DNA from 3 places in the Comamonas sp. lk genome. Region 2 is predicted to be linked to each of the others. Evidence: predicted binding sites of a transcription regulator. Region 2 holds the regulator's gene; each other region holds the start of a gene.

Region 1 (9,495 bases), on a different contig from region 2:
GTGCTCTACACCGTCAAGGCCTTGCTGAGTCTGTTGCCGCGCCCAGGCAGTGCTTATAAGCTGCATTGATGCCGCTCTTAAAACAAGAGCATTAAGCGCTTGTGTCGATTGGGCTATTGCCTTGTTTTAAGCCAAATCCGATGACGGAAGTGCCGGGCGGTAGCAGAGCGCAGGCATGCTGCCTCGGCCATACTCGGATCTTCACACAACAACAACTGCGAGTGAGCGTTTCATGAGTTCAGCCTCTTACGCGTCCCAGTCCGGCATGAGCCGGTCCGACTGGTTCAGCGCCATCATCGTCATCGTCGTGTGGGGGCTCAATTTCGTGGTCATGAAATGGGGGCTGGACACGCTCTCGCCGCTGCTGCTGTGCGCGCTGCGCTTTGTCGCGGCATCGCTGCCGTTTCTGCTGTTCGTGCGTCCGCCCAAAAACCTCTCTTGGGGGCTGTTGGCGGGCTATGGGCTGGTGCAGGGCGTGGGCCAGTTCGGTCTGCTGTTTACCGGCATGAAGATGGGCATGCCTGCGGGCATGGCCTCGGTGGTGTTGCAGACCCAGGCCTTCATCACCATGCTGCTGGCGGCCGTCATGCTGGGCGAGAAGCCCCAGCGCTGGCAATGGCTGGGCCTGACGATTGCCATCGGCGGCCTGATTCTGATTGGTGTCGCGCACGGCAACGGTGCGGCGGATATGACGCTGCTGGGCTTTGTGCTCACCGTGGGGGCTGCGGCCATGTGGGCGGGCTCCAATCTGCTCACGCGCGTGGCGGCCAAGCAGGGCTCGTATGAGCCCGTGTCGTTCATCGTCTGGACCAGCGTGTTCCCCATTGCCCCGCTGCTAGGGCTTTCCGTGTGGCTGGAGGGCGGCGATGCCGTGCTGGCCCAGCTGCAGCAGGTGGGCCTGCGCGAGCTGGGCGTGATTGCCTATCTGGCCCTGCTCTCGACTTTGCTGGGCTATGGCTTGTGGACGCGGCTGCTGCAGCGCTACGCTGCCAGCACCGTGGCACCGCTATCGCTGCTGGTGCCGGTGATAGGTCTGTTGTCGGCCATGGTGCTGCTGGGTGAATTTCCCAGCGGCGTGCAATGGCTGGGCACGGCAGGCGTGCTGCTGGGCATGATGGTTAATCAGTTTGGCGGACGCTGGATGCGGCGCTGAACCGGGCGGCGGTGACTGGCTGCCGTTTCAGGGCTGGCGAGGGGCGTTTCGGCGCTGCTCGCGCAGCATGTAGAGGTAAAGGCTCTCCACTTTTTCGCGGGCCCAGGGGGTTTTGCGCAAGAAGCGCAGGCTGGAGGTGACGCTGGGATCAACGGCAAAGCAGCGCACGGGGATGCGATCGCTGAGCCCCGCCCAGCCGTAGTAATCCGCAAGATCGGTGACGATGCGCTCCAGCGTCACGCCATGCAAAGGGTTGCGTGGCTGTTCAGAATTAGTCATGGCGCAATTGTGGTGCAGCGGCCGCAAGCCTGTCCTGGCTTGGGCTATTGAGCAGGCGCTGAGCAGCAGACGACGAGCGGCATGAAGATTTCTGCAAAAAATGCTGCTTGCGCCTATTCGTCAAGCGCAAGCAGCTATCAATTGCAGAGCAATATCAGCCCTGGGCAATCACGGCCGCAATCGCCTGGCCCACTTGCGTGGTGTTGGCCGAGCCGCCCAGATCGGGCGTCTTGGGTCCGGTTTTGATGGTCTCTTCAATCGCCGTCACGATGGTATCGTGGGCTTCGCGCCACGGGCCTTGGCTGTGGCCCAGAAAGTCCAGCATCAGTGCGGCCGACCAGACCATGGCAATCGGGTTGGCAATGTTTTTGCCGTAGATATCGGGAGCCGAGCCGTGGACCGGCTCGAACAGCGAAGGGAAGGTGCGCTCGGGGTTGAGGTTGGCCGATGGTGCCAGACCAATCGTGCCCGTGGTGGCAGGGCCCAGGTCGGACAGGATGTCGCCAAACAGATTGGTGGCGGCCACCACGTCAAAGCGGCCCGGCTGCAACACAAAGCGCGCCGTCAGAATATCGATGTGCTGCTTGTCCAGCACCACATCGGGGTAGTGCTGGTGCATGGCATCGGCCTGCTTGTCCCACCAGGGCATGCTGATCGCGATGCCGTTGCTCTTGGTGGCCAGCGTCACATGTTTTTTGCTGCGGCTCTGGGCCAGATCAAAAGCGTATTTCAGCAGGCGCTCCGAGCCCTTGCGGCTGTAGACCGATTCCTGAATGCAGATCTCGCGCTCCGTGCCCTCGAACATGATGCCGCCCAGCGCCGTGTACTCGCCCTCGGTGTTCTCGCGCACCACGTAGTAGTCGATATCGCCGGGCTTGCGGCCGGCCAGCGGGCAGGGCACGCCTTCGAACAGGCGCACCGGGCGCAAATTGATGTACTGGTCAAACTCGCGGCGGAACTTGAGCAGCGAGCCCCACAGCGAGACATGGTCGGGTACGGTGGCCGGCCAGCCCACGGCGCCAAAGAAGATGGCGTCCATGCCGCTGAGCTGGGCCTTCCAGTCGTCGGGCATCATTTTTCCGTGGGCCGCGTAATAGTCGCAATGCGCCCAGTCGAAGTGGTGGAACTCCAGCGGTAAATTGAATTTCTGTGCGGCGGCTTCCAGGGCGCGCAGGCCTTCGGGCATGACTTCCTTGCCAATGCCGTCACCGGCAATTACCGCAATCTTCTTCACTTGGGACATGGCTACTCCTTGGTATGGGCCTGATTCTGAACCATGCTGTAATGAAGTGAATTGTTCTATCGTGCTTTGATTGTTTACAGATCGTGTTTAAAAACCTGTTGCCGGAAGATCTGCGTGTGTTTCAGGTCGTGGTGCGCCGCGCCAGCTTTGCGGCGGCGGCGCTGGAGCTGGGGGCCTCGCCCGCCTATGTGAGCAAGCGCATTCGCCTGCTGGAGCAGGAGCTGGCCGTCAAGCTGCTGCACCGCACCACGCGCCGGGTGGCGGTGACGGAAGAGGGCGAGCGGGTATTTCAGTGGGCGCAGCGCATCCTGGACGATATCGATCATCTGGTCGAAGAAGTCAGCACCACCAAGAGCGAGCCGCGCGGCCTGCTGCGCGTGAGCTGCAGCTTTGGCTTCGGGCGCAAGGTGGTGGCGCCGGCACTATCGAAGCTGATAGCGCTTCACCCCGGCTTGCAGCTGAGGCTGGAGGTGTTCGACCGCATTGTGGATGTGGCGGCCGAGGGCTTTGATCTGGATGTGCGCGTGGGCGACGAGATTGCGCCGCACCTGATTGCACGCCTGCTGGCAGCCAACCACCGCGTGCTGTGCGCTGCGCCTGCGTATCTGCAGCGCAAGAGCATGCCGCGCAGCGTGGATGAGCTTGCCGCCCATGACTGTCTGGTGATCAAGGAGCGTGACCACCCGTTCGGCGTATGGAAGCTGCGCGCCGGGGCCGAAGAGCGCACGCTGAAGGTGACAGGGCCGCTATCGACCAACAACGGCGAGATGGCCGTGCAATGGGCGGTGGACGGGCATGGCGTTGTGCTGCGTTCGCTATGGGATGTGCGTGCCGAACTGGCCGCCGGAACCCTGGTGCAGCTGCTGCCCGCCTGGCGGCAGGAGGCCAATGTCTGGGCCGTCTACCCGGCGCGTCTGAGTCGCTCGGCCAAGGTGCGCGTGGCCGTGGAGTTTCTGCAGGCGTTCTTTGAAACCTCCGGCATGGAAAAATCCACGCAGATTTGAATGCTACATGCCGCTGGCCTATTGTTTGCAAGCGTGGGTAGCGATTGAATTGATATTTTTTAGCGCATTTCAAACGCAAAAAAAGCGCCCGCAGGCGCTTTTTGGGAGTGGCGTGAGTTCGCCTCAAGGAGCCAGTGCGGCCTTGACGGCGGCAGACACCAGGCCCATATCGGCCTTGCCTGCCAGCTGGGACTTCACGGCGCCCATGACCTTGCCCATGTCGCCAGGGCCGGAAGCGCCGACTTCGGCCACGATGGCTTGGACGGCAGCGGTGATTTCGGCTTCGGTCATGCGCTGGGGCAGATAGACCTTGAGCACTTCCACTTCGGCTTTTTCCACGTCGGCCAGATCCTGGCGGTTGGCGGTTTCAAAAGCGGTGATGGAGTCTTTGCGCTGCTTGAGCAGCTTGTCGACGATGGCGATGACGGCTGCGTCATCAAGCTCCACGCGCTCGTCCACTTCTTTTTGCTTCATCGCGGCCAGCAGCAGGCGGATGGTTCCCAGGCGCACGCTGTCTTTGGCGCGCATGGCGTTCTTCATGTCTTCGGTGATCTGGGCTTTCAAGCTCATGGCTTTTCTCCTGGTGATGGAGGTCACCGCCTGAATCAGAAGCGGTGGCCAGAAAACAAAAAACCCGCGCCTGGCGTCCCGAGCGCGGGTTTGCGGCGTTTAACGGCCGACTGTCCTAACGAATTAGTACAGCTTCTTAGGCAGTTGCATGCTGCGAACGCGCTTGTAATGGCGCTTCACGGCAGCAGCCTTCTTGCGCTTGCGCTCGGCTGTAGGCTTTTCGTAGAACTCACGAGCACGCAGATCGGTCAGCAGACCCAGCTTTTCGATGGTGCGTTTGAAGCGGCGCAGGGCAACTTCATAGGGCTCGTTTTCTTTAACGCGGATGGTAGTCATTAGCGAATATTTCCAGATATCTGTGCTGTCAGAGGGTTCACAGGAGATCGAGCCTGTGAGCCATGGTCAGCGGTTGTTCCCCGTCTCTATTAACTAGTATGGCCGACGGGGTAATGCCAGCAAAGTCGAGCATTATAAACGATTGAAAAGACTCTGTCGAAGTAGCTGCGCAAATTCAATTTTACGCGGCACGGCCAGCAATGGCGGGGCACTGGTCAGCCCTGCTGAATGCCTGTGCCCTGGCACATCACTTGCTATCACAACAGAAGTGCTCAAGATAGCTGCAATGGTACGTAGCGACCCTGAGCGGGTTTGTCGCAGTGAAGATTTCGGCTGTTTTGTATACAGTTTTGGAAATTGATTTTCTTTGTTTTTGAGTTGAGAAATCAATTCATCAATCTCTGCTGTTGTTGATCCAGGAGTTCTTATGGTGTTGGAGTGTGTTGCACAGAATCTGATTTCGCGTCGCCAGTGGCTGGCATCGGCTGCCGGCGGTGCGGGCTTGCTCGTCCTGGGCGGTTGCGCCGCGCCGGCGGTCCAGCCTGCCCACAAAAATCTGGTGGTCGGCGGGCTATTTGCCGGCTCGCGCAGCGACAAAGGCTTTATGGAAGCTGGCTGGCGCGGACTGGAAAAGGCCAGAACCGAGCTGGGAGTGCAGACGCGTTTCATCGACGGTATTGCGCCCAAAAAAGAGCTGCTCGTGCCGGCGCTCACGCAGCTGGCCGAGCAGGGCGCGCAGCTGGTGATTGCCCATGGCGGCCAGAACAATCAGGCCGTGGCCGAAGTGGCGCCGCGCTTTCCCGGTACGCGCTTTGTGGTCACCCAGGGGCTGGTGCAGGGCAGCAATCTGAGCAGCTATGACGTGCTGCAAGAGGAGTCGGCCTATCTGGCCGGAGTGTTGGCGGCGCTGACGACCCAGACCGGCGTGGTCGGCCATATGTCGGGTATTCGCGTGCCGCCGGGCCTCAAGGGCCGCGCTGCCTATGCTGCCGGTGTGCGCGATACCAATCCCCGGGTCAAGCTGCTGACCAACTTCTCGGGCGATCAGGACGACAACGCCTTGTCCTATCGCGTGGCGCAGGCGCAGATTGCGGCCGGAGCCGATGTGATCTTCACCATGCTCAATGCGGGCCGCGATGGTGCGACGCGCGCTTGCCGCGAGAAAAAGGTGCGCCAGATCGGCAATGTGATCGACTGGACGCAGGTCGATCCGCAGGTTTTCGTGGCCTCGGCCTGGGCCGATGTGGGGATTGGCGTGTTCCAGGCCGTCAAGGACATGACGGTGAACGCTGCGCCGCAGTCCGGCATTGTCAAGATCGGTTTGCAGGACCCGGCTGCCGTGCGTCTGACCACGGCGGCCGATGTGCCCGCCGCCGTGCGCAGCCGCGTGGAGCAGGCCAGCCGCGCGATTGCTTCGGGTCAGCTCAAGGTGCCCGAGGCCTATAACGGGCCGGAGTTTTCCGTTTAAAAGCCTGCGCAGTTGATTTCGTCTTGATAGCGTCCTGCGCCCTGTTTCAGGGGCTCAGCACGCTTTTTCCATCAGGCATTGGCTGCGCTCGGCCAGCGCCTGGGCGCAGGCGGCGGCACTGGCCCAGGCCCACTGAAAGTTGTAGCCGCCCAGCCAGCCGGTGATATCCACCACTTCGCCGATGAAATACAGGCCGCTCTGGTTTTTGCACTCCATGGTCTGTTGCGACAGCACCTTGGTATCCACGCCGCCCAGCGTGACTTCGGCTTTTTTATAACCCTCGGTACCCGTGGGCGTGATCTCCCAGCGCGAGAGTTTTTGCGCCAGCGCGATCAGGGCCTTGTCCGAGGCCTCGGCAATCGGGCGCTGCCAGGCTGCATCCTGCTGCACCCAGGCATCGGCCAGACGGGCGGGCAGCCACTGGGCCAGCTCGTTGGCAATCAGCTTGCGCGAGCGCTGCTTGGCGGCCAGCAGCTCGGCTTCAAAATCCACCTCGGGGGCCAGATTGATGACCAGCGGCGTGCCGGGCTTCCAGTAGCTCGATATCTGCAGCACGGCCGGGCCGGACAGGCCGCGGTGGGTGAACAGCAAGTCCTCGTTAAAGGCCATGCGCTCTTTTTTGCTACCGGTGCTGATTTCAACCGGCAAGGCCAGGCCTGCCAGCTGGGCATAAGGCTGCCAGGCATCGCCGTCGAACGTCATGGGCACCAGGCCGGGCGTGCGCTCCACCAGCGGCAGATTGAATTGCTGGGCCAGGCGGTAGCCAAAGTCGCTGGCGCCAATCTTGGGAATGCTCAGGCCGCCGGTGGCAATTACCAGACTGGTGGCGTTCACCGGGCCGCGATCCGTATCGATTTGATAGCTCGCAGCGCTTTCCTCATTTGGGCTGCTGGCCAAAATCTCTATTTTTTTGACCCGGCAAGGCTGCCAGCGCTGCACCTGGCCTGCCGCGCATTCGGCCAACAGCATGGCGATGATGTCCTCGGCCGAGCGATCGGCAAACAGCTGGCCCTTGTGCTTTTCGTGGTGGGCAATGCCATGCTTGTCCATCAGCGCAATGAAATCGGCCGGCGTGAAGCGCGACAAGGCTGAGCGGCAGAACTGCGGGTTCTGCCCCACAAAATGCTTGTGCGGCGCCCGCACGTCCAGATCGCGGTTGGTGAAGTTGCAGCGCCCGCCGCCGGAGATGCGGATCTTCTCGGCCACTTTTTCGGCGTGATCGATCAGCAGCACCTTGAGGCCGCGCTGGCCTGCCTGCGCCGCACAAAACAGGCCGGCAGCACCGGCGCCTATGACGACAGCATCAAAAAAAACAGGGGAGGAAGACGGGGCGTGCGCAGACATTCAGACAAAGGAGCAGGGCAGGAACAGGGGGCGATTGTCCCAGAAGCGGCTTGCGCAGGCCTTGGCACAGGCTTATCCGGGCCGATTTGCACGGCTACGGAAGTCGCAGGGGAATATGCGTGGACGCCAAGCGCTGGCGGGTATTCAAATCTAAAATTGCAGCCCATGAATACCCCTTCCCATCAGCTGAGCATGACGGTGCTCATGTCGCCGGACATGGCCAATTTTTCGGGCAATGTGCACGGTGGCGCCATCTTGAAGCTGCTCGATCAGGTGGCCTACGCCTGTGCCAGCCGCTATGCGGGCCGTTATGTGGTGACGCTGAGCGTGGACCAGGTGATGTTTCTGCAGCCCATCCATGTGGGCGAGCTGGTGACGTTTCTGTCCAGCGTCAATCACACGGGCAAGTCGTCCATGGAAATCGGCATCAAGGTGGTGGCCGAGGACATCCGCAGCCAGGTGGTGCGCCATGTGAACAGCTGCTTTTTCACCATGGTGGCCGTTGACGACGACAAAAAGCCCGCACTGGTGCCGCCGCTGGAGCCTCAGGGCGATGAAGAAAAGCGCCGCTGGCAGGCTGCCATCATTCGCAAGGAGTTGCGCAAGGACATGGCAGAGCGTTTTGCCCAGATTCGCGTGACAACCAGCGCGAACGTCACACCCTGATCTTGCCGCCAGCCCTTACTGAGGGCCGGCTTTGCTGCTCGTCTTTGGTTGGTAGCGCGCCGGGCCAAAACGTCGGCGCGTTAAGCAGCGTCAGGCCACGGCGGCTTGCGGCTGGGTGTTTTGCTGGTCTTGCCAGGCGGCAACGCCTTGCACCACGTCGCCTACGACGATGATGCTGGGGCTACCCAGACCGTTGTCAGCAATGCACTGGGGCAGATCTTTCAAAAATGTGAGCGCATGGCGCTGCTGGGGCAAGCTTGCGTGCTGGATGACCGCCACGGGCGTGCTGCCGGGCAGGCCGGCCAGCAAGTCTTCGGTAATGCGCTCCACACTGCTCACGCCCATGTAGATCACCAGGGTGAGCTTGGCTGCATGGGCGGTGGCGGCCAGTTGGCGCCAGTCGGGGCCGCTGTCGCCGGGCTTGGCATGACCTGTCATGAAGAGCACGCCATGGGCGCGATCGCGGTGGGTCAGCGGCGCGCCCAGGCTGGTCAGACCTGCAAGACCCGAGGTGATGCCGTTGATGACCTGCACTTCGATACCGGCCTGGCGCAGGTGCTCGACCTCTTCGCCGCCGCGGCCAAAGATGAAGGGGTCGCCGCCCTTGAGGCGCACCACTTTCTCTCCCTCTTGCACGGCCGCAATCATCAGCTTTTCAATGAATGCCTGGGGCGTGCTCTTGCAGCCGCCGCGCTTGCCCACGTAAACCATGCGCGCTTGCGGATTGGCGTGGGCGGTGATGGCATCGCTGACGAGATCGTCCACAAACAAGACCGTGGCTGCCGCAATGGTTTTGGCTGCCTTGATGGTGAGCAGTTCGGGGTCGCCCGGGCCGGCGCCCACCAGCGTGCATTGGCCGGTGTGAAGTGGGGTATGAATAGTGCTTGGCATGGCGGTCTTTGTGGGGCTTGCCTGTGGGGCGAAATTTTTTGTACTCAGTCCGGGCAGCGGTGAAAGCTCTGCACCTGGGCCATGGCTTCGGCACCGGGCTGGTGAACAGCACGGTGCATGGCCTGAATCTGGGCTATCTGCTGGGTAATCGGTGCGGGAATCGCCAGCGTGCCTGCCAGCATGGCTTCGATGCGCTGGGCCGTCTGGGCGGCGCTCAGCCCTTGGGGTAATTCTGGCGCTGCGGGCTCGTCTCCAGCGGTTTGGCTGCTGAGCTGGCTGCTGTGAACCGCGCTGCGCTCAAAGCAGATCTGGCCGTCAATCAGGCCCAGGCTGGCAGGTTCACGATTGGGCGCTGCCACGGCTTCGCCTTCGGTTCCGCGCAGCAGCAGCGCACTGGCGTTGTGCAGGCCCAGGGTCTCGGCCATGGGATGGGCGTAGTCGGGATGGGTGTAGCTGGCCAACAGCAGGCTGCGCTGTGCCGCAGCCGCCGTGCCCGGGCCGCTCAAGGGATTGAGCAGTTTGACGATGCTGTGTGTGGGAT
Region 2 (9,495 bases):
TAGTCGGACTGCGCCAGCACCGCTTGCAAAGCCGCCTCGGGCAGCACCAGCCCGGCATTGGCGCCAGGCACCACGCAGATGCGGTTTTGCCCGTCGGGCTCCACCATGATGACAGCGGTACCGGTGGGAACGCCGGCATGCTCGCTGACATGCTCCACACTCACACCGTCGGCCTGCAGGGCGGACTTCAGGGTCTGACCATGGTGATCGGCACCCACGCTGCCAAACAGGCTGACCTGTGCGCCGTGGCGGGCGCAGGCCACGGCCTGATTGCCACCTTTGCCGCCGGGCAGGTAGTTCAGATCATCGGCAGCGACGGTTTCGCCTGCTGCGGGAACGCGGGCCAACGTCAGCACCACGTCCATATTGAGGCTGCCCACCACCGCCACGCGTGCGGTTTTTGGGTCTGAAGAGGTAGTTGTCGCGTTCATAGGATGGCTGGAAGTCATGCCGCACTCACGCATGGCGGGCTGCGCGGCGCTGACGCACGGTATCGACAATCACGGCCACCACAATCACGGCACCCGTAATGATGCGCTTGCTGGGTTCGCTGGCGCCGATCTGGGCCAGACCGGCTTCCAGCACCGCAATGATGAGCACGCCAAAAAAGGTGTTGATCACCGAGCCGCGGCCGCCCATGAGGCTGGTGCCGCCGATCACCACGGCGGCGATGACCTGCAGCTCCATGCCGGCACCGGCGTTGGGGTCGGCAGCTTCCAGGCGGGCCGATTGCATCAGGCCGGCCAAGGCCGCCAGCAAGCCGGTGAGGGCAAACACCGCAATCCGCACCGGACGCGGGTCCACGCCGGCCAGGCGCATGGCTTCCTCATTGGTACCAATGCCCACCACATAGCGGCCGAACACTGTGCGGCTGAGCACCAGCTGCCCGACGACCACCACCAGCAGCGCAATAAAGAATGCCGCCGACAGGCCGCCAACCCAGGGGGCAGCCAGGGCACCCATGGCATCGCCCACGTACTGGGTGCGCGAGTCCGTGACCAGATAGGCACCGCCGCGCACGGCTTCCAGCATGCCCAGCGACACGATAAAGCTGGGCAGCTGCCAGGCCACGGAGATACCGCCGGTCACCGCACCGCACAGCACGCCGACCAGCAGACCCAGAGCGGCCGCAGGCCAGGGGCCCATGCCCCATTGCAGGATGGCGGCCGCACTCACGGCCGCACTCAGCGCCAGCACGGAGCCCACCGACAGGTCGATGCCCGCAATGATGAGCACAAAAGTCATGCCGACGGCCATCACGGCCAGGGCCGGAATTTCATTGGCGATGGACAGCAACGTCTCACGCGTGAGGAAATATTCGGACTGGCTGCCGAACAAAGCCACCATGGCCACCAGCACCACAAAAAGGCCTAGATAAGTGCCCAGTTCCTGGCGCAGAGCGCTGCGCGCAGGCTTGGTTTCCTGAACCGAAGCGGCAGGAGTCGAAGAGCTTGAATTCATAGTTGTTCTTTCACGGACTCGCCAGGGCGCGACGCATCGCCAAAAGCGGCTTCCAGCAAGGCTTGGGTCGTCCACTGACCACGCTCAAAAGTGGCCACAATGCGACCGTCATGCATGACGCTGATGCGGTCGCACAGCTCCATCAGCTCGCGCAGATCGCTGGACACCACCATCAGCGCCTTGCCCTGGGCCGTCATGGCATCGAGCTCGGCATACAGGTCGGCCCGGGCACCCACGTCCACGCCGCGCGTGGGTTCGTCCAGCAGCACAATGGGGCAGTCTCGGTGCAGCCAGCGGGCAAAAATCACTTTTTGCTGATTGCCGCCACTCAAGGTGCCTACCGGTTGTTCGGCGTTGTGCGCGCGAATGCGCAGGCGCTTGACCATGCGCCGGGCCAGATCCGACTCCACCGCCGGTTTGAGCCAGCCCGCACCGGAGACCGAGCCCATATGGCTCAGCGAGGTATTGACCCGGATGGACTGGGACAGCAGCAGGCCTTGTGCCTTGCGGTCTTCCGTGACCAGCGCAATGCCGGCCCGGGTAGCCTGCATGGGGCTGTTCCAGTTGGGACTCACGGAGCAGGTGGACAAGCCCTGGGCCTGGCCGGTCAGCTCGATCGAGCCGGCGTCGGCCTTGTCGGCGCCATACAGCAGGCGCAGCAGCTCGGTACGGCCTGCGCCCACCAGCCCGGCCACGCCCAGCACTTCGCCAGCGCGCAGCTCCACATCCACGCCCTGCACCAGCTTGCCGCGCCGCAAGCCCTGGGCCCGCAGCAGCACCGAACCGGCCTTGCGGCGCGGCTTGGTATCCAGCGACTCCACGGCATGGCCCACCATGCGCTCCACCAGCTCGGGCTCGCTCAGGCCCTGCATGGGCAGCACATCCACCAGGCGTCCGTCGCGCAGCACGGCCACGCGCTCGGACACGCGCTGCAATTCTTCCAGGCGGTGCGACACATAGACCAGGGCCACGCCCTGGGCCTTCATCAGATCGATCTGTTCGAACAGATGCTCGATTTCCTTGGCGGTCAACATGGCCGTGGGCTCATCGAGCACTAGCACGCGGTTGCCATCGCGCAGATTGCGGGCAATCTCCACCATTTGCTGCATACCTATGCCCAGCTGCCCCACGGGCGTGAAGGGATCGATATGCTGCAAGCCCATCTTGGCCAGCTGCGCATGGGCGGCCTTGGCCAGGGCATCGCGATCCAGCCAGCCCCAGCGCTGGGGCAGGCGATCGAGCAACAGGTTTTCGGCCACGGTCAGGGTGGGCACCATGCCCAGCTCCTGCAGCACCATGCGCACGCCAAGCGCTTCGGCCTCGGCACGGTATTTGGGCGCAAACGCCCGACCATCGAGCTGCATGATGCCGCGCGAGGGCGTCACCAGACCGCACAGCATTTTGGACAGCGTGGATTTGCCGGCGCCGTTCTCTCCCGTCAGCGCCAGACATTCGCCAGCGCGCAGATCGAGGGAAACGCCATCCAGCACCGTGCTTGGACCATAGTCCTTGCCCATGCCTTGCAGCGTCAGCACCGGCGTGCCGCGCCGCCCCTGGTGGTTGTCAGCAGCGATCACTTGGTCACCAGCACCACGTCCGTTTTCACTTCGGCAGGCATCTGGGCCTGCGGCGTCTTGTTCTTGACGGCCTTCAGCGCTTCTTCAATGCCGAAAACCGCTTGCTTGGCCGCAAACTGGTCTGCGGTGGCCAGCACACGGCCATCCTTGAGCATGGGCGCAATGGCGCGAATGTTGTCGTAGCCCACCACCAGCACCTTGCCGGCCTTGCCGGCGGCCTTGACGGCAGCCACAGCGCCCAGGGCCATGGAGTCATTACCGGCCAGGAGAGCCTTCAGGTCCGGGTTTTCGCGCAGCATGCCGGCGGCCACCGTATTGCCCTTGTCGATCTCCCACTGGCCCGATTGCACGCCCACCACGTTCATCTTGGCTGCGGTCATCGCATCCTTGAAACCCGCCGTGCGCTGCTGCGCATTGGTGGTGGTGGACACGCCCTCGATGATGCCGACCTTGTCGCCAGCCTTGAGCTGCTTGGCCAGGTACTCGCCCACCAGACGGGCGCCCACACGGTTGTCGGGGCCTACGAAAGGAATGACCAGGCCTTTTTCCTTGAGGGCGGCGGCATCCAGGCGGTTGTCGATATTGACCACGCGCACGCCCTTGTCCACCGCCTGCTTGAGCACCGGCACCAGGGCCTTGGAGTCAGCCGGGGCAATCACCAGCGCATCCACCTTCTGGGCCACCATCTGCTCGACCATCTTGATCTGGGCGGCGGTGTCGGTTTCGTTCTTGATGCCGTTGCTCAGCAGCACGTACTCGCCTGCGTGGGCTTTCTGGTGCGCCTTGGCACCGTCTTCCATGGTGCGGAAGAACTCATTGGCCAGGGACTTCATGACCAAGGCCACCTTGGGTTTGTCCTGGGCTTGAGCTGCCGGAGCCCAGACGCCAGCCAGCGCCAAGGCTGTCAGACCGACCGAAACCACTGCGTGACGACGTTGCAACATACCGCTCTCCCGGGCCTCAGGCCCATCAATTTGGAAAAAAGGGCCGGATTATAGGTTTGCCATCGGTATTAACCCGCGCCCACGCAAATAGACCTCAAGCGCTCAATCCCTTAACCGAGTCCTTGTTTTATAGGCTCAGGCTTTGTGCATAGGGGTAGGAATAATCCCCTGCCTGTCTAGACGTCGATTTCTCCCGTCGACCAGCGGCCCGGTGGCGCCAAGCCGGGCCTATCTCCAATAGATCGGCATCAATATCGACTCAAGCCATTGAATAGAAAGCGCCTTCAGCTATCAACTTTGAGAGCCCTCAAGAAAAACGCTGTTTGACCTGTGCCATGGCCTCTGCTGGAGCACCCCGGTAAAATTGCCGCCATGGCAAAAATCATCGTCCTGGCATTGGTAGTGCTGTTTTTCGGTTGCGGGCTGTACATGCACCTGCGCGGCAAGGTGCGTCACAAGGTGGTGAAGCAATTGTTTGATCATTCCACCTTCACCGCGCCCTTCAACGTCTTCATGCTGATGTTCAGCAAGGTGCCGCGCACGCCTTATCTGCCCACAAGCACCTTCCCCGAGCTGGCGCCGCTGCAGGCCAACTGGCGCGAAATCCGCGAAGAAGCCGTCAATCTGCAGAAAAACATGCAGATCAAGGCCGCCGCCAACAATGACGATGCAGGCTTCAACTCCTTCTTCAAGACCGGCTGGAAGCGCTTTTATCTGAAGTGGTATGGCGATGCCCACCCCTCGGCCATGGAGCTGTGCCCCAAGACCACGGCGCTGGTCAAATCCATTCCCAGCGTGAAGGCCGCCATGTTTGCCGAGCTGCCGCCCGGTGCCAAGCTCAATCTGCACCGCGATCCCTATGCGGGCTCGCTGCGCTACCACCTGGCCGTGCTGGCGCCCAATGACGACCGCTGCATGATCGAAGTGGATGGTCAGCCCTACAGCTGGCGCGAGGGCGAGGGCGTGATCTTCGACGAGACCTATATGCACTGGGCCGAGAACCGCTCGGAAGGCAATCGCATCGTGCTGTTTTGTGATGTGGAGCGCCCCATGACCAACGGTTTTGCCCAGTGGCTCAATCACTGGCTGGGCAAGAATGTGGTGGCCGCCGCCAGCTCGCCCAACAACGAGGGTGATCCCCGCGGCATGATCAGCAAGCTTTTCAAGATTTCCTTCTACGCCGGCAAGTACCGCCGCGCCTTCCGCAGCTGGAACCCGACCTTCTACAAGGTCCTCAAATTTGGGCTGATGATTGCCGTGCTGGCGCTATTCATCTGGTGGTTGATCCCGAACTGATGGATGCCGCCTGAGGCGCTTTGCGCACCAAATTAAAAAGCCGCTGAGCATGGCATCAGCGGCTTTTTTGTTGGGCGTGGCTTACAGCGCCTTGCGCAACGTGGTGGTGGGGATCTTCAGCTGCTCGCGATACTTGGCCACGGTGCGACGGGCGCATTCAATGCCTTGCTCCTTGAGCATATCGGCCAGCTTGGCGTCCGACAGCGGTTTTTTCGTGTCTTCCGCATCCACAAACTGCTTGATCAGCGCCCGCACAGCCGTGCTGGAGGCGCTGCCGCCGGTCTCGGTGCCCAGGCCCGAGCCGAAGAAGTACTTGAGCTCGAACGTGCCTTGGGGCGTGGCCATGTACTTAGCCGTGGTTACGCGGCTGATGGTGGATTCATGCAGGCCCAGGGCATCGGCAATATCGCGCAGCACCAGCGGGCGCATGGCCAGCTCGCCATGCACAAAGAAGTTTTTCTGCCGCTCCACAATCGCTTCCGACACCCGCAAGATGGTGTCAAAGCGCTGCTGGATGTTCTTGATAAACCAGCGCGCTTCCTGCAGCCGCTGCTGCAGTGCCGCATGGCCTTCGCTGTTCTTGTGGCGGCGCAGCACGCCGGCATAAATGTCATGCACCTTGAGCCGCGGCATGACTTCGGTGTTGAGGCGAACGGAAAACTCCATCCGGCCCGAGCCGACACGCACCGGGCGCACGATGACATCGGGCACCACGATATGGCGCTCCACATCCACGAAGCGGCGGCCGGGTCGCGGCTCCAGCCGCGCAATCAGGGCCAGGGCCTCGCGCAAAGCTTCCTCGCGCGCGCCGCACAGGCTGGAGAGCTTGCGCATATCGCGTCGCGCCAGCAAGTCCATGGGCTGGCAGCACATGGACAGGGCCAGTTGCAGCACATCCCAGTGCTTTGCTGTCGTGCCCTCATCTTCGGCCAGACGAATCAGATCGCGCAGCTGCAGTTGCAGGCATTCGGCCAGATCGCGTGCACCCACGCCCACGGGCTCCAGGCTTTGCAGCAACTTTAGCGCCATGGCAAAGCGCTGCTCCAGCTCTTCGCGCTCTTCCAGGTCGTCACCGGCCAGGCTGTAGGCCAGATCGGCCAGAGGCTCTTCCAGATAACCGTCGTCGTTCAGCGATTCGATCAGAAAGCGCAGCGCCGCGCAGTCCTCGGCACTCAGGCGCAGGCTGAGCGCCTGGCGGTGCAGAAAATCGCTCAGGCTTTCATGCTCGCGCGCCAGATCGATGGCGTCGGTTTCCTCGTCGCCATCGCTTTTGCGGCTGCCGGACGAGGAGGGGCCATCCCATTCGCTGCTGGATTCGCCCCCCCATTCCCCGTCTTGTCCGTCGGCACCGTCGCCGCTCCAGTCCAGCGTCTCGGGGGTTTCGGTGGTCGGCGTTTCCGCTATGGTTTCAGAAGCTGCTTGTGTTGATGAATATTCAGTTTCAGATGAGTAGCCATCTGAAGTGCCCATGGATTCGGCGGCAGCCGCTTCCATAGAAGGAGCGTCCATCGGCGCATCGACGTCGTCGCCGTCGCGCTCCAGAAACGGGTTGTCCACCAGCATCTGTTCGACTTCCTGCGCCAGCTCCAGCGTGGACAGTTGCAGCAACTGAATCGACTGCTGCAGCTGCGGCGTGAGCGACAGATGCTGGGATACGCGTAAGGACAGGCCCGGCTTCATCAACTGAACATCCTTGATGTGCAAGCGACCCCGGCATGCCCCCGATGCAGGGACAGCAGCCACAGGAAACGGGGGAGCGCGGTGGTCAACTCACGCATCACATGCGGAAGTGTTCACCCAGGTAGACTCGGCGCACATCGGCGTTGTCCACGATCTGCTCTGGCGTACCTTCGGCCAGTACATGGCCGTCGCTGATGATGAAGGCGTGGTCACAGATACCCAGGGTTTCGCGCACGTTGTGATCGGTAATCAGCACGCCAATGCCGCGCTCTTTCAAGAAGCCGATGATGCGCTGGATTTCGATCACCGCGATGGGGTCGATACCGGCAAACGGCTCATCGAGCAGAATGAAGCGTGGCTGCGTGGCCAGGGCGCGGGCGATTTCCACCCGGCGGCGTTCGCCCCCGGACAGGGCCAGCGCCGGAGACTGGCGCAGATGCTCCACGCGCAATTCCTTGAGCAGATTGTTCAGCCGCTTGTCTATCTCTTCCTTGGAGAGCAGCTTGCCTTGCTCGTCCTTTTGCAGTTCCAGCACGGCGCGGACGTTTTCTTCCACGCTGAGCTTGCGGAAAATCGAGGCTTCCTGCGGCAGATAGGACAGTCCCAGGCGCGAGCGCTGGTGAATCGGCATATTGCCCACGGCATGGCCGTCGATGAAGATCTCGCCGCCATCGCTGCGCACCAGACCCACGATCATGTAAAACGAGGTGGTCTTGCCCGCGCCGTTGGGGCCCAGCAGACCGACGACCTCGCCTTTTTGCACGGACAAAGACACGTCCTTGACCACCTTGCGGCTGCCATAGGACTTGGCCAGATGCCTGGCCTCCAGGCGGCTGTCCGCTTCGCCGCTGCGCAGGGTGCTGTCACGGCTCATTTCTTGTCACCTGCCTTGTCGCTGGCTTTCTCACCGCCCAGCGTCATGCTCTGGCGCAAGGGCTCGGCCTTGGGCTGGGCTGGCTTGGGCTGGGCGCCTGGCGTGCCGTCCTTGGGCGCCATGATGGCGCGCACCCGACCGCCCTGGCCCACGGAGGAGCTGGGCAGGCCACCGCTGGTCTTTTGACCGTCGACGGTATAGACGTCGGTGATGTTGTTGTAGACGATGACCGAGCCCGTGACCTGGTCGCTGAGCTGACCGCCACGGTAGCGGCGCATCTCGCCACGGCGAATGAATTTGACGATATCGGCCTTGCCGTCGTACTCGATGACCTCGCCCTCGCCTTCAATGAACTCATCGGGCTGACCGGGTTCGGTGTCGCGTTTTTGGCGGAAGAAGGCACGCTTGCCCGGCTCGGCCTTGACCACGCCGTACTGAAAGCCTTCGGCATCCTGGCGTACATCCAGCTGCGTACCGCGCAGCACGATGGTGCCCTTGGTCATCACCACATTGCCGGTGAAAACGCTGGTCTGCTGAAGCTCGTCGTGGCGCAATGCATCGGCCTCGATATTCATGGGCTTGGCGCTATCGGCCTTTTCGGCATGCGCCGTGCCGGCCAATACGGCAAAAGCCGAGGCCAGCACGAAAGAGAGAAGTCGTTTGGTCATGGAGGGCACGTTTCTTGCATACATTGTAGTCATTCCCTTTTTGGCGCCGCCGCAAACATACACTGGCCCGGATCAAAACCTCGCCATACGGGTATGAAAAAGCCCGCTCAGGCAGACCTGGCGGGCTTTTGGGATGTACAAGCTGCGCTCGCCGTATCAGCCCTTGCGGCTGGACACGATCAGGGCATTGACCACGCGCAACACATTTTCCATGTTGCCGGCCTTGGTGCCATCCGTGTAGTACTTGCCGGCCACGCCCATGGCAGGCACGCCTTCCACGTCGTAGGCCTGCTGCAGCTGGGTGGCCTTGCGCACCTGGTTGGAGACGGTAAAGGAGTTGTACATCTCCTTGAACTTGGCCACATCCACGCCCTGCTTGCCGGCCCATTCGAAGATGGCGTCATCGGTGGCCAGACGGTTGCGTTCCACGTGAATGGCGTGGAAGGCCTTGGCGTGCAGCGTACCCAGCAGATTCATGCCTTCCAGGGTGTAGTACAGCTTTTGCTGAGGCACAAAAGAGGCATTGAAGGCCACGGGCACGCGGTTGACCACCACATCGGCAGGCGCTGCGTTCTTCCAGGCCGCAAACGTGGGCTCGAAAACATTGCAGTGCGGGCAGCTATACCAGAAGAACTCGATCACCTCGACCTTGCCGGCGGGCGCGCTAACAGGGGCTTGCTTGCTGAGCTTGAGGTAGTCCTTGCCTTCCTTGAAGCCTGCGGCCTGAGCCCAGGTGGCAGAGGAACCCAGTGTCAAAGCACCAGTGGCTGCAGCAGATGCAACCAGAGAAAATTCGCGGCGTTTCATCAAAACCAACTCCTAAATCAGGTCTGCAGTGTCAGAGGCCATCAGCCATAAAAAGTTCAACCCAGCTCTCAAGCCCGGCACAGCCTGGGCCTCAAAGATGTTTTACCTTGCGGCGCGAACCAGGGTGGAATCCACACCGGCGCCGTCGAGCTTGCCCTTGAGCTGCTCGGCCTCATCGCGCTTGTTGA
Region 3 (9,495 bases), on a different contig from region 2:
CCCCACCCGGGCGCTGGCCACCGTCGCTCTGATGGCCGGTCTGACCGCCTGTGGCGGAGGTGGCGGCGGCGACAGTGCCGTCCCTGCGCCACCGCCTCCCGCCCCTGCCACCACGGCGCTGAAAACCACCGTAGTCGATGGAGCCTTGGAAAAAGCCGTGGTCTGCCTGGACAAGAATAGCAACGGCTTGTGCGATGCAGGCGAGCCTACGGCGACCACCGATGCTGGCGGCAATGCCACCCTCAACGTAGCCAATGAGGATCTGGGCAAATACGCTGTTCTGGCCATGGTGGGCACCGATGCCATCGATGCGGACACCGGCCCCGTCAAGACGGCCTTCACCCTCAAGGCTCCGGCCGATACCACGGCCCTGGTCAGCCCTCTGACCACGCTGGTCGAGACCCAGAGAGCCAGCACCAGCAGCAGTACGACCGATGCTGCAGCAGCCGTGCAGGCCCAGTTGGGTCTCAGTGGTTCGCCCATGGCCGATTTCACCCAGGACAGCTCGGCCGACGGCAAGCTGGCGGCCACGCTGGCCCGCCTGATTGTGGTGACCACCCAGGTCCAGCGCAACGACACCAGCGGCGCCCTGGGCGTGGATGGCAAGCCGCTGACTACGGGCCAGATCGACAGCGTCATCAACATCCGTCTACTCCAGCAGTTGCAGACCCTGGCCACAGCGGTGCAGGACAATCCCAGCCTGGCCGACCCCAACACCTCCATGGCGGACAAACAGGCCTCCATGGAAACTACCGCACGCCAGGTGGCCGATGCCTCGGGGCTGACCGCCGCCAATGTGGGCGTGATCGCCGCCGCGCAAGCCCAGACCACCACCCCTGAAGCCACAACCCCCACCGAAACCAGCAGCCTGCGCTGGTTCAGCTTCACCAACGCCAGCAATTTCTATATCCGCGCCTTTGAGGCCAGTGCCGCACAGAACACGCCAGATGCCAACGGCAAGCGGCACTTCACCGAGTACCGCGAACGCGTGGTCAATGGCGTGGAGTCTCCCTGGGCGCGCCCTCAGGTGTACTGGACCGGCAGTTCCTGGTTCAGCTGCCCTACCGACTATGTGCACGAGGTCGGCAATATCGGCAGCTCGGGCGAAACCGAATCCCTGTATTGCAACGCCATGCGCAGCCGCGCCAAGCAAAGCGTGCGTGATATCTCGGGTCTGAAGATGGCCGATATCGTGAGCGAAATCCGCTCCAGCCCGCTGCTGGATTCGGCGGACGGCTCTTTTGCGGACTGGGGCCCCAAGCCCTCGCAACTGCCCGCCAACGCCACCTGGCCCAGCGGCTCCACGCTGGCCTATCGCACGGTGACGGATCTGGGCGGCACCGAGTACTACCTGGGCAATAACACCAATCGCGCCACCATTCCACCCGCCAACGACCCCAACAACCCCGACAGCAATGTCTGGCACAGCGCCAGCCTGGCGGAGTTTGTGGCCTGGAATGCCGGCGACTTTGCCAGCAACGTCAGCACGGCCCAGGTACACGGCAACAACGCCCGCGTGCTGGTTTCGCGCCGTGACTATCTCAAGCCCGACGGCAGCAGTGCCTACAAGCGCTATATGGTGGGCTTTGAGCCCGGTGGCGAGCTGCGGGCACGCTTTTACGAATGCGAAGGTGATACCTCGCAAAACCGCAACGCCACCTTGTTCATCAACGGCGTCTCCACCTGCAAGGTGATCCTGGTGAGCAACTACAGCATCAGCAATCTGGGCGATGCCAAGGTGCTGCGTTTCAGCACCGAGCCCACCCAGTTGAACGTCAGCAACTTCCAGAATTACCGTTTGTTTGTGGAGCGCGGCGGCGTCACCTATCTGGGCTATCGCGACAAGCAGATGGTCAGCTACCAGCAACGCCTGAACAAGGTCGCGGCTGAGGCACTGCTGGCCTCTCTGGGTCTGAACTGATACCTTTTTGTTTCGTGCGCTTGGCCCGCCGTTTGGCGGGCCTTTTTTTGCGCATCCAAGGCCCCACCGTACCCCGGAAATGCCTGCTTTGCCACAATCATCGGCATGCTTGAAAACCTTCGTTCTTTCGCCCAGCCCTATGGCGGCGACCTCGTTTTGCCGCTGATCCTGCTGGCCGTCGTCAGCCTGGCGGTACTGTGGCAATTCAAGAGCCGCATGGATGTGGCGCAGCTGCGCCGCATGATCCGCGTCGCAGCGCTGGTGGCGCTGCTGGGCTCGGTTTTTGCCATGCAACTGGGCGCTGCCTATTACGCACTGGCCATCGTTCTGCTGGTCTGGGGTGTGGTGGTCGGCATTGTTTTTGGCAGAGAAATAGGCCGAAAGCGCTGATCGATAAAGCGCATACAGCTATCAAAAACATTTGTTAGAGGCCCTATGAAATCACTAGACAAGATCAAGCTCTCCATGCTGGATCTGGTGGCTGTGCGCGAAGGCGGCACGGTTGCCGATGCGCTCAAGATTGCCGTACGCACCGCCCAGCAGGCGGAAAAACTGGGCTTTAGCCGCTACTGGCTGGCCGAGCACCACAACATGCCAGGCATTGCCAGCTCGGCCACGGCCGTGCTGATAGGCCATATTGCAGGCGCCACGCAAAAAATTCGCGTGGGCTCGGGCGGCATCATGCTGCCCAACCACGCACCGCTGGTAGTGGCCGAGGCTTTCGGCACCCTGGCCGAGCTCTATCCCGACCGCATCGATCTGGGCCTGGGCCGTGCGCCCGGCACGGACGGCCCCACCATGCGTGCCCTGCGCCGCGACCGCGTGGAGACCGAGGAAGACTTTCCGCGCGATGTCCAGGAGCTGCAGCGTCTGCTGGGCCCTGCGCAAGAGGGTCAACGCATCATCGCCATGCCCGGTGCCGGCACCCAGGTGCCGATCTGGCTGCTGGGCTCCAGCCTGTTCTCGGCCCAGTTGGCCGCGCATATGGGTCTGCCCTACGCCTTTGCCTCGCACTTCGCGCCGCGCATGCTGCACCAGGCGCTGGCTGTCTACCGCCAGATGTTCAAGCCCTCGGCTACGCTGGCCAAGCCTTACGCCATCGTCGGCGTGCCTGTGATTGCCGCCCCCACGGACGAAGAAGCGCAGTTTCTGGCCAGCAGCACCTACCAGCGGGTTCTGGGCATTTTGACGGGCAACCGCTCGCGCCTGCAGCCTCCGGTGCCGGGTTTCTGGGAACAGCTCGATGCCCGCGCCCAGGCCGCCATCTCCGACTTTCTGGCCGTGGGTGTGGTCGGCGGGCCGGACACCGTGCGCCAGGGCCTGCAAAAGCTGGCCGAGGAAACCCAGGCCGATGAGTTCATGCTGGTCAGCGACGTGTTCGATGCCGAGCTGCGCCTGCGCAGCCTGGAGATCACCGCCCAGGCCATACAGTGACCGTTCTGCCATGAGCCGCTCGGCCCGTCTGCTGCAGCTGCTGGACAGCCTGCGCCGCGCCCGCCAGCCGCAAACCGGGCCGCAACTGGCCCGGACACTGGGCATCAGCCTGCGCACGCTGTACCGCGACATCGCCACCTTGCGCACCCAGGGTGCAGACATCTTGGGCGACCCCGGCATAGGTTTCGAGATGCGGCCCGGCTTTCTGCTGCCGCCCCTGATGTTCAATGCCGACGAGCTGGAAGCCCTGCTGCTGGGCGCCCGCTGGGCTAGCTTGCAGGCCGACCCGCAACTGGCACAGGCCGCCACGGCCGCCATGGACCGCATTCGCGCGGCACTGCCACTGGATCTGCGCATTGCCGTCGATACCAGCGGCCTGCTGGTTCCCAATATGCAAGACGATCCTCCCGCCGAGCCCTGGCAGGCCGCACTGCGCCGCGCCATCCGGGCCGAACACAAGGTGATGCTGCACTACCGGGACCAGCATGGCGTGCTGAGCCAGCGCAAGATCTGGCCATTTGCCATGGCCTACTTCGAGCGCAGCCGCGTGGTCTCGGCCTGGTGCGAACTCCGTCAGGCCTTTCGCCACTTTCGTGCAGACCGCGTGGACGCGCTGGAGGATCTGGGAGAGCGTTACCCGCAACGACGTCAGGCCTTGATACAGCGCTGGCTGGACGAGACCGGCTGCACCCTGGACTGAGTGCGGTGCTCTGCTGACAGAAACTGTCAGCCTCTCTTCCTACATTGCACCCATGGCGCGTTTGCCATGCCAACAGGAAGAACTGCAATGTCCCCAACCTCTGCCCCCAAGCTGCGCTTCTACAGCAATCCCATGTCCCGCGCTCGCATGGTGCACTGGATGCTGCAGGAGTGCGATGCCGAGTACGAAACCATCACGCTGGACTACGGCCCGCCTATGAAGTCTGCGCAGTATCTGGCCATCAACCCCATGGGCAAGGTTCCGGCGCTGCAGCATGGCGACACCGTCATCACCGAAACCGGGGCCATACTCGCCTATCTGGCCGAGCTTTATCCCGAAAAACAGCTGGCTCCGGCCATGGGCAGCCCCGAGCGCGGCAGCTATTTGCGCTGGCTGTTTTTCGTCGCCGGGCCGGTGGAGGCGGTCTCCACCGCCAAGACCGAAGGCTGGCTGAACGGGCAAACGCCACAGCAGGCGGTGGCTGCAGGTTTTGGGCGCTTTGACGACGTAGTCGCCACCTTGCTGCACGCCGTGCGCGGCAAGCAATATGTCTGCGGCACGCACTTCACGGCGGCAGACCTCTACCTTGCCAGCTATCTGGGCTGGAGCATGCAGCAGGGCACGCTGCCCACGCTGCCGGAGTTCAGCGCCTATGCGCTGCCACTGCTGGCACGCCCGGCCTCCGCCCGCGCCGATGCACTCGACGGCCCGCTGGAGCAACTGGCCTGAGTGTCACAGGCTTCGGGCACAATCATCGGCAGGTGGCCGACGGTCACTGTTTTCATGCCTTTGACTGATGCCCGCCTTCACCTTTGAAGCCCTGGATGCCCAGGGCCAGACCCGCAAGGGCACTCTGGAAGCCGACAATACCCGCGCAGCGCGCAACCAGTTGCGTACCCAAGCACTGATTCCGCTGCTGGTGGAGCCCGTGGGTTCGGGCAATGCACAAGGCCCATCGACATCGAACTGGTTCAGCCGTCCCGTGCTCAACTCCACCTCGCTGGCGGTCTGGACTCGGCAGCTCTCGGGTCTGGTCAGCTCCGGCCTGCCCATAGAGCGTGCGCTGGCGGCCTTGACGGAAGAGGCAGACGACAAACGGCTGCACCAGTTGATGGCCTCGCTGCGGGCCGAAGTCAATGCAGGCTCCACTTTTGCGCGGGCGCTGGGTCAGCATCCGCGCGAGTTCTCCGATATTTTCTGCGCCGTGATTGGTGCGGGCGAGGCCAGTGGCAGCCTGGGTGCGGTGCTGGAGAGCCTGGCCGACGATCTGGAGTCGCGCCAGGCGCTGCAATCGAAGCTGATTGGCGCATCGCTGTATCCGGCCATCGTCACCCTGGTGGCCATCGTCATCGTGCTGTTTCTGGTCAGCTATGTGGTGCCCCAGGTGGCCAGCGTGTTTGCCGGCACCAAGCGTGCACTGCCGTTTCTCACCGTGGTCATGCTTTCCTTGAGCAGCTTTGTGCGCAGCTATGGCTGGGCCATGCTGGCGCTGCTGGTGCTGGCAGGCATAGGCTTTCGCATCGCGCTCAGGAACGAAGCGTTTCGCGAACGCTTTGATGCCCAGTGGCTGCATATCCCGCTGATAGGCCGCCTTGCACGCAGCTACAACGCCGCCCGCTTTGCCGGCACGCTGGCCATGCTGGCCAAGGCGGGCGTGCCGATTCTCAAGGCCTTGCAGGCCGCCGCCGAAACCCTGAACAACCGCGCCCTGCGCGCCGATGCGCTCGATGCGCTGGCCATGGTGCGCGAAGGTGCACCCCTGGCCTCGGCCCTGGCGCAGAAAAAACGCTTTCCCGGGCTGGTGGCCATGTTTGCACGTCTGGGCGAGCAGACCGGCCAGCTGCCGCTGATGCTGCAGCGCGCGGCCACCCAGCTCTCCACCGAAGTACAGCGCCGGGCCATGCATCTGGCCACCATTCTGGAGCCCCTGCTCATCGTGGCCATGGGCCTGATCGTCATGCTCATCGTTCTGGCCGTGCTGATGCCCATCATCCAGCTCAACCAGTTTGTGAAATAGCGCACCAGACGGGGGCGCGCACCATCCAGAGCCACCACTCACTTCAGAATGGCGCGATTTTTGCTTTTTTTGGTGCATTGCGTTTTTTCCACGCAATGCTGCACCAATAACTAGCAAACTTCAGCTGGAGCGTTTTCATGGAAGCACTAAAACAGGGCGCTGATGCCCTGTTCATTTTGATGGGCGCAGTCATGGTCCTGGCCATGCACGCAGGTTTCGCATTTCTGGAGCTCGGCACCGTGCGGCGCAAGAACCAGGTCAATGCACTGGTCAAGATCCTGGTGGACTTCTCGGTCTCTACCGTGGTCTATTTCATGGTCGGCTACGGCGTGGCTTACGGCACGCACTTTTTCGTGGGTGCCGAGCAACTGGCCGCGTTCAACGGCTATGCACTGGTCAAGTTCTTCTTTCTGCTGACTTTCGCCGCCGCCATCCCGGCCATCATCTCGGGCGGCATCGCCGAGCGTGCCAAGTTCTGGCCGCAGCTGATCGCCACCGCCGTCATCGTCGGCCTGATCTACCCCTTCTTCGAAGGCATTGTCTGGAACCAGCATTTCGGCGTGCAGGCCTGGATCAAGGCGCTGACCGGTGCCGAGTTTCACGATTTCGCCGGCAGCGTGGTCGTCCATGCCGTGGGCGGCTGGATTGCCCTGGGCGCCGTGCTGCTGCTAGGCCCACGCAGCAACCGCTACCGCCGCGATGGGGCCATTGCCGCCACCCCGCCATCGAGCATTCCGTTTCTGGCGCTGGGCGCCTGGATTCTGACCGTGGGCTGGTTCGGCTTCAATGTCATGAGCGCCCAGACCCTGGACAAGATTTCGGGCCTGGTCGCCGTCAATTCGCTGATGGCCATGGTCGGCGGCACGCTGGCGGCCTTGGCCGTGGGCAAGAACGACCCGGGCTTTGTGCACAACGGCCCGCTGGCCGGCCTGGTCGCCGTCTGCGCTGGCTCGGATCTGATGCACCCGCTGGGCGCACTGACTGTGGGCGCGGCGGCCGGCGCCATCTTCGTGATCATGTTCACGCTGACGCAAAACCGCTGGAAGATCGACGACGTGCTGGGCGTGTGGCCGCTGCACGGCCTGTGCGGCGCCTGGGGCGGCATTGCGGCCGGCATCTTCGGCAGCAAGGCCCTGGGCGGACTGGGCGGCGTGCACCTGGGCGCCCAGCTGATCGGCACGCTGATGGGCGTGGCCTGGGCCACGGCCGGTGGCTTTCTGGTCTACGGCCTGCTCAAGACCACTTTGGGCCTGCGCCTGAACCAGGAGCAGGAATTCGACGGCGCCGACCTCTCCATACACCGCATCAGCGCCACGCCGGAGCGCGAAGCCAACTGGTAAGGCAGCGGAGGCGGAGGATGAGGCAGGCTGCGTATCATCTGAAGCTGTCTGCCCACCTACCGGAAGCTGTACCACCATGGCCCTGACCCTGGACGAGAAAATCGTCGTCGCCATCTCCTCGCGCGCGCTGTTTGACTTCGAGGAAGAAAACCGCCTGTTCGAGAACAGCAACCCCGCCACCTACCTGAAGCTGCAGCGCGAGCGCCTCGATGTACCTGCCGCGCCCGGCGTGGCCTTCTCCCTGGTCAAGAAACTGCTGGCCTTCAATACCGAGGCCCAGCAGCGCGTGGAAGTGGTGCTGCTGTCGCGCAACGATCCCATCAGCGGCATGCGGGTGTTTCGCTCGGCCAAGGCCCACGGCCTGCACTCCATTCAGCGCGGCGTATTCACCCAGGGGCGCGACCCCTTCAGCTATCTGCGCCCGCTGGGCGCGCAGCTGTTTCTGTCGGCCAATGCCGAAGACGTGACCCAGGCCCTGCAACTGGGCTACCCGGCTGCCCATGTCTACACCGACTCCAGGCGCGCCAGCGGCAGCCACCCGCAGGAATTGCGCATCGCTTTTGACGGCGACGCCGTGCTGTTTTCCGACGAGGCCGAGCGCATCTACCAAAGCCAGGGTCTGGCGGCTTTTCAAAAACACGAGGCAGAAAAAGCCAGCCAGCCGCTGCCCGAAGGCCCGTTCAAGCCCTTGCTGGCAGCCCTGCACCGACTGCAGCAGGTGGATGCACCCGGCATGCAGATCCGCACGGCCCTGGTCACCGCCCGCAGCGCCCCGGCCCATGAACGGGCACTGAACACGCTGATGGACTGGAAAATCGATGTGGACGAGGCCATGTTTCTGGGCGGCCTGCCCAAGGGCGGTTTTTTGCGTGAGTTTGAACCTGACTTCTTTTTTGACGACCAGACCGGCCATGTGCGCAACGCGGCCAGCCATGTGCCATCAGGCCATGTGCGCAGCGGCGTGGCGCACGAGAAGGCGTAGATACATCCGTAAAGTTGCGCAAAGCCTGGCAAGCGATTGCAAAAGCCTGACCGCTGGCGCGGACTGCAGTTGAGAATCAGGCTATCGCCCCCAACTGGAGTTCCATGTCGAAAGTTTTCCCTCACTCTGCCGCCCCGATTTCCCGCACCGCTTCCACCCGTCTTGCCGCCCGCTCATCGACCATGATGAAAGCCGCCATGACGGTGCTGCTGACCAGCGCCTTTGTGCTGCTGCCCACGGCGCGCGCCGATGATGCGGATGCCGACAAGGCCCAGGGCGCGCAGCTGTCCAAGGGCGAGATCAAGGCCCAGCAGCAATTCAAGATGCTGGACTTCAACCATGACGGCAAGCTGAGTCGCAAGGAAGTGGCCATCATTCCCAAGCTGGCAGCGGCCTTTGATGAGACCGACACCAACAAGGATGGTTTCGTGACCTATGAGGAAGTGCGCGCCTTTGCCGTCAAGTACCGCGCTGCACGGGAATCGGCCAAGGCTGCCGAAGTGGCCAAGAGCGCCAAGACCCAGCCGGAGCACCACGCACCCGCTCCTGATTCAGAAGCAGATAGCACTGACGCTGCAAAAAACTAAGCGGTTTTGAGCTTCAAACTGCCTGAAAAGCCTACGCATGCCGCTCTGAAAAGCAGAGCAGCATCGGCTTTCAGCTCTTGTCGCCGCCCGTGCGCTTGACCTTGGGTTCCGAGTAGGTCAGCGGTTCGTTGCGGGCCGACAGCTTGTTGTTCAACACATCCTCGGCCTTGCTGCTGTCCTGCGCCTGCTCCACGGCCTGGGCGCTGGCCCGCCACATGGACTGAATGAACTCGATCAGCTGCTTGGAAATCGGCTCCTTGGGCGGCTCCTCCACCTCCTGCTTTTGCTTGACCTCCTCGGCCAACGTCCAGTCGCGGTTTTCCGCATCGGGAGCGGATGGTTTCTCGGGCTCGCGCAGCGTGCGGCCCTCGCCCAACTTGTCCACAGACTCGATCGCATTCACCGCATTGACGGGCCGCACCGGCACGGCGCCGGAAGCACCGGTGGAATACAAATCGGCACCCTGAGTTCGCCACGGGGTGCTGGAGCGGTCAACAGGTGGTATTTGCATGAC

What was found. The regulator sigma-54, encoded in region 2, starts transcription at its own class of promoters, with help from an activator protein. The targets are predictions, from matches to a motif close to TGGCANGNAANCTGCTTT.
Region 1: EAO39_RS17330 (BMP family protein) is a predicted target of sigma-54. The motif match lies at 4,826-4,843, and genes of this name have one in related genera.
Region 3: EAO39_RS04000 (ammonium transporter) is a predicted target of sigma-54. The motif match lies at 6,122-6,139, and genes of this name have one in related genera.

What each region holds. Positions count from the first base shown of each region.
Region 1 covers NZ_UOOB01000001.1:3,795,552-3,805,046, reverse strand. Annotated here, with positions in the region: gene EAO39_RS17365 (hypothetical protein) at 1-69, shown strand, start outside; gene EAO39_RS17360 (EamA family transporter) at 233-1,153, shown strand; gene EAO39_RS17355 (VF530 family protein) at 1,181-1,432, opposite strand; gene EAO39_RS17350 (tartrate dehydrogenase) at 1,587-2,675, opposite strand; gene EAO39_RS17345 (LysR substrate-binding domain-containing protein) at 2,759-3,679, shown strand; gene EAO39_RS17340 (GatB/YqeY domain-containing protein) at 3,803-4,249, opposite strand; gene rpsU (30S ribosomal protein S21) at 4,373-4,585, opposite strand; gene EAO39_RS17330 (BMP family protein) at 5,013-6,053, shown strand; gene EAO39_RS17325 (NAD(P)/FAD-dependent oxidoreductase) at 6,108-7,397, opposite strand; gene EAO39_RS17320 (acyl-CoA thioesterase) at 7,563-8,063, shown strand; gene cobA (uroporphyrinogen-III C-methyltransferase) at 8,154-8,954, opposite strand; gene ybiB (DNA-binding protein YbiB) at 8,999-9,495, opposite strand, start outside.
Region 2 covers NZ_UOOB01000002.1:752,994-762,488, forward strand. Annotated here, with positions in the region: gene rbsK (ribokinase) at 1-431, opposite strand, end outside; gene EAO39_RS22285 (ABC transporter permease) at 457-1,461, opposite strand; gene EAO39_RS22290 (sugar ABC transporter ATP-binding protein) at 1,458-2,978, opposite strand; gene EAO39_RS22295 (sugar ABC transporter substrate-binding protein) at 3,035-3,982, opposite strand; gene EAO39_RS22300 (aspartyl/asparaginyl beta-hydroxylase domain-containing protein) at 4,355-5,278, shown strand; gene EAO39_RS22305 (RNA polymerase factor sigma-54) at 5,360-6,958, opposite strand; gene lptB (LPS export ABC transporter ATP-binding protein) at 7,056-7,832, opposite strand; gene lptA (lipopolysaccharide transport periplasmic protein LptA) at 7,829-8,500, opposite strand; gene EAO39_RS22320 (thiol:disulfide interchange protein DsbA/DsbL) at 8,657-9,307, opposite strand; gene EAO39_RS22325 (SPOR domain-containing protein) at 9,410-9,495, opposite strand, start outside.
Region 3 covers NZ_UOOB01000001.1:890,000-899,494, reverse strand. Annotated here, with positions in the region: gene EAO39_RS04030 (hypothetical protein) at 1-1,921, shown strand, start outside; gene EAO39_RS04025 (hypothetical protein) at 2,027-2,311, shown strand; gene EAO39_RS04020 (LLM class flavin-dependent oxidoreductase) at 2,357-3,355, shown strand; gene EAO39_RS04015 (YafY family protein) at 3,366-4,055, shown strand; gene EAO39_RS04010 (glutathione S-transferase family protein) at 4,143-4,784, shown strand; gene gspF (type II secretion system inner membrane protein GspF) at 4,852-6,072, shown strand; gene EAO39_RS04000 (ammonium transporter) at 6,210-7,412, shown strand; gene EAO39_RS03995 (5'-nucleotidase) at 7,489-8,394, shown strand; gene EAO39_RS03990 (EF-hand domain-containing protein) at 8,499-8,981, shown strand; gene EAO39_RS03985 (hypothetical protein) at 9,052-9,492, opposite strand.